3 regions of the Lysinibacillus sp. RC79 genome follow, and region 3 is predicted to be linked to each of the others. Evidence: riboswitches for the same ligand, from Rfam matches in the RefSeq annotation. Region 3 holds a riboswitch; each other region holds the start of a gene.

Region 1 (5,089 bases), on a different contig from region 3:
AAAATAGAAAAGAATAATGAAATCCCGACCATTTGGAAGGTTTCGATAATGGATTTCCCAATAACATCTGACCAATCTGCAAAGAAGCTTTGAATGCTATTCATTTAATTCGCCTCCTAATTCTTCAACGCTTACCCCATTTTCTGCAAAATACTTAAGTGCTTTATCTACGATATGTGACTCACCGTGTAGATGCACGACAATATTACCGACAATGCCGTTTTTTAATTCAATGATATTGGCTGTTAAAATATTTGGTTGTACATCATAAACTTTGCTCACTTCTGCTAGTAATGGTTTCCCTGTACTTTCACCAAGGAATGTTAAACGAATAACGCTTCCCGAAACATTTAATTGCTCGATAAGGGAAGGGGATAAATTACGTTGAGAAATGGTATTTAAAAATTTTCGTGTCGTTGGATGCTGAGGCTTCGAAAATAGTTCTATAGCAGAGCCATATTCCACAACTGTCCCTGATTCAAGAACGGATACATCATCGCAAATTTTTTGAATAACATTCATTTCATGTGTAATGAGTAAAATAGTGATGCCTAGCTCACGATTAATTTTCAAGAGAAGCTCAAGAATGGCGTCAGTTGTTTCAGGATCGAGTGCACTTGTCGCTTCATCACTGAGCAAAATTTCAGGCTCTTGGGCAAGGGCACGTGCAATAGCGACACGTTGTTTTTGACCACCTGAAAGCTGGCTAGGATAACTATCTAATTTCTCTGTTAGGCCAACAATTTCTGCATATTTTGCAACGCGTTTTTTCACTTCAGAGTCATTATAGCCAAGAAGCTTTAATGGTACCGAGATATTGTTGTAAACAGTCGCTGTTTTTAAGAGGTTAAAATGCTGGAAAATCATCCCGATTTTTCGACGAGTTTTGCGAAGGTCGTTTAGAGAAAGGGAAGTAATATCTACATGATCGATTAATACCTTTCCTGTTGTTGGACGCTCTAATAAATTGACACAGCGAATAAGGGTACTTTTTCCTGCGCCACTATAGCCAATAACTCCATGAATTTCACCTTTATTGACATGTAAGTTAATACCATCTACTGCTTTGACGATACCTTTTTTAGTTTTAAATTCTTTTGTTATATTTTCTAATTGAATCATACTGTGATATCTCCTTTCTAAGACCTTCTATAAAGCAAGAATCTGCTAGCTTTCCTGTAGGAGTCTCGCAGATTCTCGATTTTATGAAAGGTCCTTAATCGTCACTTACCAGCTTGGAATTACAGAACCTTGGAATTTTTCTTCTATAAATTTACGTACTTCATCAGATTGATAAGCTTCAATAAATTTTTTGATCGTTGGGTCATCTTTGTTTTCAGCACGTACTACAATGTAATTCACATATGGAGAGTCCGTAGATTCTAAAAGGATGGAATCTTTTTTAGGGTTAATGCCAGCATCAAGTGCGAAGTTCGTATTAATAGCTGCTACATCTACTTCACTAAGCTGTTTTGGAATTTGTGCAGCCTCTAATTCTATGAATTTTAAATTCTTTTTATTTTCTTCCACATCGCGAATAGATGCTGTTAAGCCGGTACCGTCTTTTAATTTAATATAGCCGGCCTCTTGAAGGACAAATAGGGCACGAGCTCCGTTTGTTGGATCATTTGGTAATCCGAATGTTGCACCATCAGGAACTTCATCGAGTGATTTATATTTCTCAGAGTATATGCCCAGAGGATTTAAAATTGTTTTTCCTACTGGCACTAAATCTGTATTGTGATCTTTGTTAAATGTTTCGAGGAATGGCTTGTGTTGATAGCTGTTTACATCAAGATCACCCTCGGCTAACGATGTATTTGGTAAAACATAATCAGAGAAAGTTTTTAGTTCTACTTCTAAACCATTTTCTTTGGCAACTTTTGCAGCAACTTCTGCAATTTGTTCGTGTGGACCAGAAGTTACACCCACTACAATTTTATTTTCATTAATAGCCTTACCTTTACTGTCTTCTTTAGTACCACAGCCTACTAATGCTGCTACCAATGTGAGACTCGCTAAACCTAGTAAAAATTTGTTTTTCTTTTTCATGAAACATACCTCCAAAGTTGTTTTATCGGTTATTAAAAAAACAATTTCGCCTTGGCGTAATTGTAGCTGACGCTTTGCTTTCGCTACAGATAAACAATGCCGTCCGGATTTTGAATTGTGCTAGCACAATTCATTCCTTTCAAAATCCGTGACATCCGCCGGAGGCTTTTATCTTCATATAAATGAAGATAAAAAAAACTCTCTTAAAAAATTAAGAGAGGCTCATGAAAAAGTGTCCTCTCTTATCTTTCAAACGATAATCGTTTGCAGGATTTAGCACCTTCCTTAAAAAAAGGAGGTTGCCGAGCTTCATAGGGCCAGTCCCTCAGCTACTCTTGATAAGAGATTTATAATATTTTTTTGTAAATCCGATAGAACTAATATAAATTATAGGATATAGTAAGTCAATCGAATTTTTAAAATTTTTTATTTTATTATAATATTTAGTTGAAACAGAATCCGCTAGAAGAAGGGCTGGAGCAACTAAAAAAAGATTGTGAAATGAAAAACTGTTTCCATAGCAAGTTTGAGCTAATGGAAGGTAGGGGAATTGAAATGTTCATGAGCTAAATAAGTTTAATTTTTCAATTCTGCTGATCGCTTCACGTAAGCGGTCTTCGTTAACAAGTAAGCCAACCCGTACATAGCCTTCACCATATTGACCGAAACCATTGCCTGCAGCTACTGCGATATCAGCTTTGTCGAGCAATAAATCGGCAAATTGTTCACTCGTAAAACCTAATGGAACAGGGAGCCATGCAAAGAAAGAGCCTTTCGGTGCTGTTACTTGCCAACCAATTCGCTGAGCTTCTTCGATCAGGACGTTTCGCCGATGCTCGTAAGTCACTCTTAGCCCATCCGCGCAACTCTGGGAAGCAGTAAGTGCAACTGCCGCGGCTTGTTGCACTGCAGGAAATTGACTACAGAATAGATGATCTTGAATAAGGTTAATGGCTGCAACAATATCGGGGTTACCAACTGCAAAACCAATGCGCCAGCCTGCCATATTATACGTTTTGGATAATGTATACATTTCAATACCGACATCTTTCGCACCGTCTGCTTGCAGGAAACTGATAGGTCTATTGCCGTCAAACCCAATCGCCCCGTAGGCAAAATCATGTGATACGATAATATTGTGCTCTTTTGCAAAGCGTACTGTTTCCTCGAAAAATTCAAGTGTTGCAGTACCACCAGTTGGGTTATTCGGGTAATTCAAGTAAAGCAGCTTCGCCTTTTCTTTTACTTCATCGGATAAAGCATTATAATCAGGCAGGAAATTATTTTCTGCAAAAAGTGGCATGACTTCAAAATTAACATCACCTAATATAACACCAGATAAGTAATCTGGATATCCTGGATCCGGTAATAGCATTGTATCACCGGGATTTAAAACGGCTAACGGTAGCTCAACAAGACCGATTTTCGTACCACCAAGAATAGCTACCTCTGTTTCAGGGTCAATGTCAACATTGTATTCACGTTTGTAGAAGCTTGCTGCTGCTTGGCGTAATTCAGCTATGCCACGAAATGGAGAGTATTTATGATTTTGAGAATTTTCTGCTGCCTCCTGTAATGCTTTAATAATGTGAGGAGGAGTGGGCTGATCTGGATTACCTTGACCAAGATTGATAACATCACGCCCTTCAGCTAGAGCAGCGTTTACTTTTTGCACAAGTGCTGCAAAAAATTGAGTTGGGAGTTGCTGTAGTTTTTTTGAGAATTCCATGCATGTTCACCTTTTTCAGAATATAATAATTATTAAAGATATGAAGCAAATAGTATTACTTTTTTTACTAAATGTCTAGAGTCTTTTCAGTTAACTAAAAACTAAAAGAGACCCAATTATATTTTGAGGTGAAAAAATTGAACAAAGTCTCATATTTTATCGTCAATGCTTTTACTACAGAACTTTACAAGGGAAATCCCACAGCAGTCTGTTTACTTGATTCAACAATACCTGAGGCGACCATGCAGAAAATTGCTCAGGAGATCCCTGTACCAACAACAGCATTTGTCCAAAAGAAAGATAATGATTTTTTTCTTAGATGGTTTACGCCAGCAAAGGAAATACCGATTTGTGGACATGGAACAATCGCTAGTGCTTTTTTACTCTGGAAACAAGGGATTGTACCCGTCAATTCTTCGATTACATTTCAGACTTTAAGTGGTCCTTTGCAAGCAAATTGGTTGAATGAACTAGTTGAAATAACAATTCAGAAGTATCGGTTAGAAGAGATTGAATGTCCTTTGGAGCTTGAAGAATGGCTTGGTATGAAACCGACATATGTAGGGAAAACAGAATTGGATTATATAGTGGAGCTAAGTCACGAAGGGTATATTGCAGATTTTAAAGCTGATTTTCTTGCGATGAAACAGTTCCCTGTACGTGGTGTTTGTATTACAAGTCGTTCTAAGGATAAGGGGATTGATATTGTCTCAAGATTCTTTTCTCCAGCACAAGGTATTGATGAAGACCATGTAAATGGTTCCACTCATGGTGCGTTAGGACCTTACTGGTGTGAAAAATTATCAAAAGAAAGCATCGTTAGCAAACAGCTTTCAAAACGTGGTGGATTATTGTACGTTACACCAAAAATAAAAGATGTTGCTATTGCGGGTTCGGCAGTTCAAGTATTAAGTGGTGAAATATTAATCTAAATATTGAGCTTAAAACCATGGAAGTAAGGTTGATTTATTGTAGTATAAATACAGAAAAGTACTGTCTAGAGGAGGAATAACAATGAAAATCGGTTGTATCCAATTAAATGTAGGCTTTGGCAAAGTAGAAGAAAATTTTGCCCGCGCTGAGGACAAGATTCGTGAAGCGGCAAAACAAGGTGCAGAAATTATTGTACTACCAGAAATGTGGAATTCAGGATACGCACTTGAAAAATTACCAGACCTTGCAGATGTGGATGGAGAGCGTTCGAAAGCATTTTTATCAGATCTAGCGAAAGAGCTTGGCGTACATATTGTTGGTGGCTCTGTTTCAACGAAGAAGGGCGATAAATTTTACAACACGATGTATACGTTT
Region 2 (5,089 bases), on a different contig from region 3:
TGGCGAGGCTTTTCGTACTTTAGCACCTCTCGAATAGCAGCAATATGTGCTGGCGTTGTACCACAGCATCCCCCAACTATATTCAGCCAACCCTTTTCTGCAAAGCCTTTTAGCTTCTGTGACAGCGATTCAGGTGACTCATGATAGCAGCCTTCCTCGTCAGGTAAACCTGCATTCGGATAACAGCTAATATAGCCTGTTGAAAGCTCTGCTAGTGAACGAATATGATCAGTCATAAACTCTGGTCCAGTCGCACAGTTTAAGCCCACTGACAATGGTTTAATATGCTCGATAGAAATGTAAAAAGCATCAATTGTTTGACCAGCCAGTGTCGTTCCCATCGGTTCAATTGTTCCCGATATCATCACAGGTAGCTCTTTTCCCGTTGCTTCAAAGGCACGAGATACCCCCAATGTTCCTGCCTTAACGTTCAACATATCCTGACTAGTTTCTAGCAACAGAACGTCCGCCCCGGCTTCGATTAATGCCTTTGCCTGAACATAGAAGTTTTCCTCTAACTCATCAAATGTAATACCACCTGTAACCGACAAGGTTTTTGTAGTTGGTCCCATAGCCCCCGCTACAAAACGTGGCCAATCGGATGTTGAAAACTCATCCACTACTTTGCGTGCAATTTCTACAGCGCGTTTATTAATCTCTTCAGCTTTCGCACCAAGATCATATTCATTTAATACAAGTGGAGTACTTCCAAATGTATTTGTACAAATAATATCTGCTCCAGCCTCTAAATATTTTCCATGAATTTTTTCAAGCACATCTGGTCTAGTTAGCACGAGATTTTCATTACAGCCATCATATTCCTCGCCGCCAAAATCCTCTGCTGATAAATTTTCATTTTGTAGCATTGTACCCATTGCGCCATCAAGAATTAAAATTCGTTTCTCTAGTTGCTCTTCAATCAAGTGCTTAGCCATTTATACTTACCCCTTTTTTCTGTTCATCCAATTGCTCAATAAATTTCATTAATTCTAGTGTCATATCGTAGCGTAAAAATGGTGTGATGAGGTAAATACCATTGAAATATTCCGTTGCTACTTCTACTAATTCCTTGGCAATTGCAATTCCTTCTAGTGTTGCGCGTTCCTTTTCTTCGCCACAAGCCTTCATACGTGCTAACGCATCATCAGATAGTTTGATGCCTGGCACTTCATGGTGTAAGAACTCCGCACTTTTATAGCTCGTTACTGGCATAATGCCTATATAAATTGGTGTTTCTAAATGCTTTGTCGCCTCGTAAATTTCCACGATTTTTTCCTTTGAATAAACAGGCTGTGAAATAAAATAATCTGCCCCATATTCAATTTTCTTTTCTAATCGAGAGACAGCGCGATCGAGCACACGTACGTTAGGATTAAATGCAGCTGCTACAGAGAAATTCGCCTTTTTACGAAGTGGTTTCCCTGAGAACGATACACCTTCATTTAACTGTTTTATTAATTGAATGAGCTCCATTGAAGAGACGTCATAAACGCTAGTGGCCCCTGGGAAATCACCTACCTTTGTCGGATCTCCAGTAACTGCTAAAATATCATGAATCCCTAGTGCATTTAATCCCATCAAATGTGATTGAAGACCAATTAAATTACGATCTCGGCATGTTATATGTGTCAACGGGCGTACCCCGTGTGTTTCTTTCAGTAAGGCACCCATTGCGACATTACTAATCCTCGGAGAAGCAAGTGAATTATCTGCCATCATGACTACATCTGCACCAGCCGCATATATTTTTTTTGCACCTTCAATAAAGCCTTCGATTTCTAAATGTCTTGGTGTATCTAACTCCACTATCACTGAGCGTTCACGTTTTACTTTTACATGTAATGGCTCATAATTTGCTGGCTCTGCCTCACGGACAACCTCTACTTTTTCTGGCTTTGCATACTTTTCCTCGACCGGGGATAGCTCCTCTAAGTACTTTTTCGCTGCGGCAATATGCTTTGGTGTCGTACCACAGCAGCCACCAATTAAACGTACCCCTTGATCACGAAGCTCTACAGCTGCTCGACCAAAATAATCTGCCTCCGACTCATAAACGACACGCCCATCCTCCAAATCAAGGAGAGAGGCGTTCGGATATGCTGACATAAATGCCTCCTTAGGAAGCTCTACTCCTTCGAATGCTTGTATAGTATGGTGAGGGCCTAAGCGACAGTTAACACCTACGATATCAGCACCTAGCGCTTCAAGTTTATGTAAGGCGTTATTTAAGCTCATTCCATTTTGCAAAATTCCGGGTTCGTGCATAGAAACTTGAGCAATAATCGGTAATTTCGTTTTAGCTCGTAGCATTGTTAAAGTCGCTGTTAGCTCTTCAAAATCATAATATGTTTCAAGTAAAAGGCCATCTGGATTTCCTGCAAGTAAAACAGTTGCCTGCTCTTCAACCGTTGCTAAAATTTCCTCTAACGTTGCATCACTTTTACGAATACCACGGATTCCCCCAATAGTACCTAAGACAAATTGTCCACCATCTGCCGCTGCTCGTTTTGCAATCGTTATAGCTGCTTCATTAAACTGCTGCACACAAGATTCTAATCCATAACGGGCTAATTTTATGGCATTAGCTCCGTAAGTGTTCGTTTGAATAATATCGGCACCAGCTGCTATATATTCTCTATGAATCTTTTCAATTAATTCAGGTCTCTGTACATTCATTTCCTCATGGCAGTACTCCAAGCCATAGCCGTATAAAACCGTACCAATTGCGCCATCTGCTGTAAGAACATGCGTTTTTAACCTTTCAAGCAATCCCATAAAACTAGCCTCTCTTCCCTTATCTATCAATTATGCCTCGGCATAATTGCGTCTGGAATCGGCTTTGTGCTTGCACAAAGAACTCCTTTCCGATTTCCGTGACATCCGCCGGAGGCTTTAACTTCTTTCGGCGGTTGTTTGGACACCCGCTGAAAGAAGTTAAAATAAAAAAGCCTTCTTTTATAAAAAAAGAAGGCTTTTACGTCGTTTCGTAATTGTTTTTCCTTCTCATCTTCGACACAACGGTCTTCTGGATTTAGCACCTGACAATAAGTTGGTTGCTGAAGCTTCATAGGGCCAGTCCCTCAGCTTCTCTTGATAAGAATTTAGTATGAATTTTTTAAATAATTAAAAGAATCATATCCTTTACGAATGATTGAGTCAAGACTATTTCACAGAACAAAGGATAATTTTTACGAAAAATATTATATTTTGATTTATTTTAAACAATTACGATAGTTTTCCAGCAAGTTCCTCACCAATTTTTTTACCATTTTGAATACATGCACCTATGCCTACTCCAAAATAAGAGCATCCCGCTATAGTTAAATTTGGATAGTTTTTCTCAAGCTCTTGTACAAGACCTTGCAACGCTTCACGATGTGCCAAGTCATACTTTGGCATCTGGTCGATCCATTTTGTCACGTCAACAATAGTTGGCGTTTCCTCAATCCCCAAGCTTTTTCTTACATCCTCTAGGGCAACAGTTGCTAACTCTTCATCTGTCATCACACGTAATCTCTCATACTCAGGGTTAATGCTCTTATAAAAAAGTCGTACAAGTAATTTTCCTTCTGCTGAGGTGTGTTTCCACTTGCGACTTGTCCACGTTGCTGCATTACAAATAACACCCGAATTATGTGACACAATATAGCCTGTTCCATCTGCTGGTAATCTATTATCGGGTACATCAAATCCTAAGTAAATTGTAATGGCGGATGCAGTATTGAATTGTTCAAAATATCTGTTCAAAGATGCATCCTGTAATAAGCTTTGTACTGATTCATTTGGCAGTGCCATTACAACATGATTTGCTTCCATCATTTTACCGTTTGCTAAAGTAACAGAATATTGATTCTCCTGCTTTTTAACACTAATAGTGGCAACTCCTTTTATAATTTCTACATCCGTTAATGTTTCTTCAAGTCGATCTATTAGTGATGATAAACCATTTTTAAATGAAATAAATTTTTTATTGGCAGCTTTCACGAATTGTTCTCTGTTTGCATCGAAACCTTTAATAATACTACCGTAATCGTTTTTGTAATCGATTAAATACGGTAAAGTGGAAGCAATTGAAAGTTGATTTAGATCTCCAGAATATACACCTGCAAGTACGGGTGCTATTTGGTTTTGAACAAGCTCCTCACCTAAATAATACGTTAAAAATTCCCCAATTGAACTTTCCTTTGTAAACTCTTCATTTGGCATTGTTAAATCCTTTAATGCTTCTTTTTTGCCTTCCTCTGATACAAGTGTGCTTTCCTCAAGTGATTGTAAGCTCATAGGAATACCGAACGTTGAGTCTGCGGGGATGGCATGTAGCTCATTATTTGTGTAAATATACGAAATACCTGTTTCGTTGTACACAAGATTTTGTTCGAAATTTAGTTCCTCTACTAACTCCATGACACCTTTATGACGCGCTACAATAGAATCTGCTCCAGTTTCCATGATGAATCCCTGTTCATATGCAGAGTGAAGCTTGCCACCAAGGTACGTATTTTTTTCAACAAGTACAAGTTTTACATCTAAGTTTTTCTCCTGAACTTGGCGTTGTAAATAATGCATCGTACACAATCCCGTAATTCCGCCACCTAATACAACAACTGTTTTCATATTAACCGCCCCTATTTTTAGTTCTTTATTCAGTATAAACTTTTTTTATCGAAAATTACGTTAAACCCTTTACAAATTTAGCAAAAATGGAGCTATCCAGCGCATTGGATAGCTCCATTTTTTTCTATATATTTGCTAGAGGCGTTTTTCTACCTAAAGGATATTATATATTGACAGTTGATATAGTGTTATTTGTGCCCTAAAGTGTGTAGCGCCTAAAGAAATAGGAAACAACATTTTTCTTTGCCTTTTGCTTATCTCTAACTTAAATTTTGTGTAAAGCTAGCTAATTTTCCAGCTGAATTTTTCACTTCGTTAAAAGCAATACCTAATTCACTTAGTACTTCTACTATTGCTTGTACTTCTTTTTCCATCCGACCATTTTGATCTTTAGCCTCGGTCATAGCTTCTAATATGTTAGTAAATTGTCCTTCCGTTTGAACCATATTTTCCTCACCAGAGGCTACCTCTTCTT
Region 3 (5,089 bases):
CGCATACACATGCACTCCCTTTTTTGTTATCACTACAACCCTTTTTTGCAACAAAAAAAGACACATCCCCCAAAAAAAGAGCATGTGTCTCTTAATAAAAGGCAAGGTATAACCCATGCCTTTATTGTAATGTAAAATAAAATGTTAGAAGACATGGACAATGTATGCAGTTGTGCTTTGATATGATACTGGTAAAATTAACATCGTCATGCCCTCCTTTACTAAAGTTTGTTATAGTGTTCTTGAAGATTATCACACCTTAGAAATATTTGTCAACTAACTCACTGTTATTTTTTACGTTTTTCAGGAAATAATTAACGCTTTAGAGCAGCGAATTGCTAAAAGTAAAAATCTAGGACAAAAAGTAAAAACTAAAATTTAGAATTTAAAACTACAACTTTTTGTATTGACTTTCACGTCACGTAAACCTTTATGGTTAATTTGTATGAACCTAAAGGAGGAAATAGACATGAATGAATTTTATCAAATGCCCTTATTCGTAAAGCTAAAAGTAAGAGATATTGAAAAGTCAAAGGAATGGTATGCAAACGTAATCAATTATGCCTCGGCATAATTGCGTCCGGAATCGGCTTTGTGCAACAAAGAACTCCTTTCCGATTCTGTGACATCCGCCGGAGGCTTTAACTTCTTTCAGTGGGTGTTTGGACACCCGCTGAAAGAAGTTAAATTTCAATTCAGTATTTGATTTTCCAGATGCTAACGGAACAACTTCAATGACACACTTAAGAGGCGCAAAGTACCAAGACATAATGTTATTGAAGGATGAAGAAGTCAACACTTTTGACTCAGTCATTATTAATTTATTCTCTAGTGATATTCATAGTATTTATCAAGCCGCACTGGAAAATAAAACGAATATTATTCAACAACCGACAGTTCAACCATGGAATGCAAAAGAATTATCTTTAGAAGATCCAGATGGATATGTTTTTACAATAACGGAAAGTCTTGATGCCAATAAAGATTTTGCTACTGTCATTGACAATGTTAAAGGTCAATTATAGTAATAATAAATTATGACATGATTGCGACAGCAGAAACAAGTTCATCTGTTACACTACTTGTGTGAAGCAGAGGCTGTATGTATACACGTGCGATGGCAGAGTGGCTAAAAGAATCAAGTTCCATTTACGATGAAGGAAATAAAATCGGTAAGAAGTGTCCTTGATTCCTACAAATAGACAATACGATTGGCTGTGTTAACTAATTAACCTTCACTACTACTCCAACATTCACTATTATGGTTTGCCGCAGTTAAACGAAATAATAGAAACTATCTTTATTTTCAAGAAGAGCGAAAGTCAACAATCTTCTATTTTTCAATTAAAACATGTTATTGAAACATCGCTGGAGGACCCTATCGAACAAAGCTAGTTCGATAGGGTCCAAATCAATTTATCGGAACAAATTCAAGGTTTATCGGAACAAATTTTCGATTTATCGGAACAATTTCAAGGTTTATCGCCCTAATTTTTAAATTTATCGCCTAACTTTAGTTTATCACCCAACTTTTTTTATTTATCGCCTAACTTTTTTAATTTATCACCCAACTTTTTAAATTTATTACCTAACTTTTTTAATTTATCACCCAACTTTAATTTAACACCTAACTATTATCTAAAATGGGCATCTCATGATACACTTTTTAATATAGACATTTTAGTAAGGAGTCTTTACGTTGAAATCATTTTTAGCTGTTGGAATTGGCGGATTTTTGGGTGCCATCTGTCGATATAGCCTCGGTCTAGCACTTTCAAATAACGGTGGTTTTCCATTTGCGACACTTTGCATAAACTTAATTGGCTGCTTTTGTTTAGCATGGCTATTTACAACGTTTACAAAACGTACGCCTATTATTTTAGGAATTGGTACTGGCTTTTTTGGTGCCTTTACAACCTTTTCGACATTTTCTTTAGAAACGCTATTACTTTTACAGGATAGTAAATGGCTACAAGCCGGTCTTTATATTTTAGTGAGTGTATTTGGCGGTTTAGCTTGTGCATGGCTAGGATTTAAACTAGCAAAGGGGCGCATCGTATGATAATTATTGGTATCGGTGGATTTTTGGGTGCACTAACGAGATTTTATCTAGGAAAATTGATTGTCCATACATACCCATGGGCAACGTTTTTGATCAATATAACGGGTTCTTTTGCGCTTGGCTTTCTATTTGCATCACATCCAAGTGATTGGATTTGGCATTTTATAGGGATTGGTTTTTTAGGGGCCTATACGACTTTTTCAACATTTGGTTTTGAATGTTTACAGCTCTTGGAGCAGAAAAAATGGAGACAAGCGATTGTTTATATATGCACTACAGTTTTATTCGGTTTACTTTTCGCTGCACTTGGCTTTTTCCTTGTGTAGCAGTATTTTTGAGAAACTAGAGGTGATTTTGTGACACAGCCATCAATCGAACAATTACAAGCGCTTGAAGTTGAAATTGAACAAACACTATATACTTTAATCGACCTAGAACTAGAAGAAAACTTTCCAGAAATGAATACTCGCTTTGCACTCTTACTTGCAAAGGTACAGGCTGCACAGTTAATTGATTATAAACTAGACGTCCTCGTTGATCCTCAAGCATTTGCAACAGAAACATGTATTCTACTTCAAAGTTTAATAGAGGCAAAGGCTAGACCACATAAAAGACAACGACTTCTAACACATCGTATGATTTTAAAAATATGGCTGCGTAAAAATCAACGCTTTATGACGGAATTTTTACCACAAATGTTTTAGGCGCCTCTCGATGTCTCAAGGGCGCCTCCTTTTAAAGTTGTAATTGTTACAACACTTCTTTTATTTTCCCTTCAATTGTTACATCAAATTTCCATAGCAGTACAAAAAATCGCAGTTTCCTATCCTCTGATCCCTGTTATTTGTTCAAATTTCCTCCATAAATATTTCAGAATGTAACTTTGGAGTAAAGTTTGAATAAAAATATGTTGCAAATATTGATTTTTTATTTTAATATTTATTATTGTGAAAAAAAATAATATATTTGCTTCTTATCAAGAGAGATGGAGGGACTGGCCCGATGAAATCTCGGCAGCGGAACTTATGATTTAAGTTACTGTGCCAAATCCAGCAGGCAAAGGCTTGATAGATAAGAGGAGTGTTTTATAGATATAAGGCCTCTTCTTGTTGGTACAAGAAGAGGCCTTTTTTTCGTAAAAAAGAATGGACAAAAGACGTGTCCAATTTTATTTTTTGGAGGTAGACATGAAGAAAGGGAATCCATGGGCGCTGATCCCATTTGTTGTTTTTTTGATCTTATTTATTGGTTCAGGGGTTATTACAGGTGATTTTTACGCATTTCCAGTCATTGTAGCCATTTCCATTTCAGGTGCTGTGGCTCTGGCGATGAATCGAAAAGAATCGTTTTCGCAAAAGGTTGATATTTTTTGTAAAGGCGCAGGAAATTTAAATGTCATGCTGATGGTTGTTATTTTTCTCTTGGCTGGTGCCTTTTCAGAGGTAGCAAAAGGCATGGGGGCAGTGGATTCCACTGTTAACTTTGCTTTATCGGTCGTTCCACCAAACTTGCTTGTCGTAGGCCTGTTCATCATTGCCTGCTTTATCTCCCTGTCTATGGGTACATCGGTGGGAACGATTGTTGCACTGGCGCCAATTGGAGTTGGGATAAGCGGGCATATCGACCTTTCCATGGCTTTAGTAATGGCAGCGATTGTTGGCGGTTCGATGTTTGGCGATAATTTATCTTTTATTTCAGATACAACAATTACTGCCGTTCGTTCACAAGGCGCACAAATGAAGGATAAATTTAAGGTGAATTTTTGGATTGTGTTGCCAGCAGCTATTGTAACGAGCATCATTTTAGGGGTTATCACAATGGGTGAAACGGGACAAGTCGAGCATTTAAGCTATAGTTGGATAAAAATTGTTCCCTATGTTTTGGTTATTATTTTTGCGTTAGCTGGAATGAATGTTTTCCTTGTTCTAGCATTTGGGATTGTTCTTGCCGGGGCTGTTGGCTTAGCGGATGGCAGCTATCATTTAATGAGCCTTTTGCAAAAGATTGGCGAAGGAATGTCAGGCATGTATGAAATGGCATTTCTTGCGATATTAATAGCTGGCATGGTGGAGATTATAAAGTTTAACGGAGGAATTGACTTTCTGCTTTACCTTGCGACACGAAGAATTAAATCGAAAAAAGGTGCTGAATTTGGCATTGCTGGCCTAGTGGGCTTAACTAATTTATCTACGGCCAATAATACGATTGCTATTTTAATTGCTGGTCCGCTTGCAAAAAATATTGCTGAACAGTATGAGATTGAGCCGAGAAAGTCCGCAAGTATATTAGATATTTTCTCCTGTACGATCCAAGGCATTCTGCCATACGGAGCCCAATTCCTCGCAGCCGCAAGCGTAGCCGGAATTTCGCCAGTGAGCATGCTACAATACTCGTTCTATCCAATCCTTATAGGAATTTGCGGAATTATCGCTATCCTCATCGGATACCCGGCAAAAAAGACAGCCTGAACTTCATCACTTTAAAGTGACGGATGAATCTTTAGAATGATTTCAAATTAAAATAATCCAATCGTTTTGAAAAAAGATTAATCAAAACGATTGGATTTTTTATTTGAGGCAAGTCTGCAAGCTCGCTTTAATTAAAATAAGTTGGCACCTGTTAAAATTACCGTACTTTTTGAGGATTGAACTACTCACTTAAAAGTTCAATTGTCATGTTTTCCTACTCCATTCATGGCATCATCATATGGTGTATAGGTCATAGTAGGTACTTTCTTTTTCACAAAAACGCGATAAATTGCACGAACCAAAATGCTTGAAAAAATCAGACTTACAATAAGCGCAACGCTATTCCCAATATTCATTCCATCTTATCCTTTCTCACCGAGTAGTTAGTTATGGTTTTCCTATTTTGTAGGTGTACTACCAATTAATGTAGGCAACTGTACTATTATATTGTCATCAAACATTTGACATGCTCAGATTGTAAAAATAATTATCCCAAAACACACTTTAATTATATGATATTTCGACAATAAGTCAGTTTTTCCTGTGGTTCGGTGCATCT

Evidence for each region. Region 3 has a riboswitch for S-adenosylmethionine ahead of ABH968_RS16825 (Na+/H+ antiporter NhaC family protein). Riboswitches for the same ligand answer to the same signal wherever they lie in the genome.
Region 1: another riboswitch for S-adenosylmethionine. It lies ahead of ABH968_RS27410 (MetQ/NlpA family ABC transporter substrate-binding protein); the one in region 3 lies ahead of ABH968_RS16825 (Na+/H+ antiporter NhaC family protein).
Region 2: another riboswitch for S-adenosylmethionine. It lies ahead of ABH968_RS21275 (bifunctional homocysteine S-methyltransferase/methylenetetrahydrofolate reductase); the one in region 3 lies ahead of ABH968_RS16825 (Na+/H+ antiporter NhaC family protein).

Annotation. Positions count from the first base shown of each region.
Region 1 is NZ_JBGCCD010000058.1:647-5,735, reverse strand. It holds gene ABH968_RS27420 (methionine ABC transporter permease) at 1-104, opposite strand, end outside; gene ABH968_RS27415 (methionine ABC transporter ATP-binding protein) at 97-1,122, opposite strand; gene ABH968_RS27410 (MetQ/NlpA family ABC transporter substrate-binding protein) at 1,228-2,052, opposite strand; SAM riboswitch class I at 2,292-2,397, opposite strand; gene ABH968_RS27405 (pyridoxal phosphate-dependent aminotransferase) at 2,612-3,781, opposite strand; gene ABH968_RS27400 (PhzF family phenazine biosynthesis protein) at 3,919-4,713, shown strand; gene ABH968_RS27395 (carbon-nitrogen family hydrolase) at 4,796-5,089, shown strand, end outside.
Region 2 is NZ_JBGCCD010000029.1:31,144-36,232, reverse strand. It holds gene metH (methionine synthase) at 1-935, opposite strand, end outside; gene ABH968_RS21275 (bifunctional homocysteine S-methyltransferase/methylenetetrahydrofolate reductase) at 928-2,775, opposite strand; SAM riboswitch class I at 3,001-3,100, opposite strand; gene ABH968_RS21270 (protoporphyrinogen oxidase) at 3,226-4,614, opposite strand; gene ABH968_RS21265 (protoglobin domain-containing protein) at 4,875-5,089, opposite strand, start outside.
Region 3 is NZ_JBGCCD010000018.1:38,560-43,648, forward strand. It holds gene ABH968_RS16805 (VOC family protein) at 735-1,025, shown strand; gene crcB (fluoride efflux transporter CrcB) at 1,700-2,062, shown strand; gene crcB (fluoride efflux transporter CrcB) at 2,059-2,388, shown strand; gene ABH968_RS16820 (hypothetical protein) at 2,419-2,766, shown strand; SAM riboswitch class I at 3,033-3,140, shown strand; gene ABH968_RS16825 (Na+/H+ antiporter NhaC family protein) at 3,250-4,530, shown strand; gene ABH968_RS16830 (DUF3951 domain-containing protein) at 4,728-4,886, opposite strand.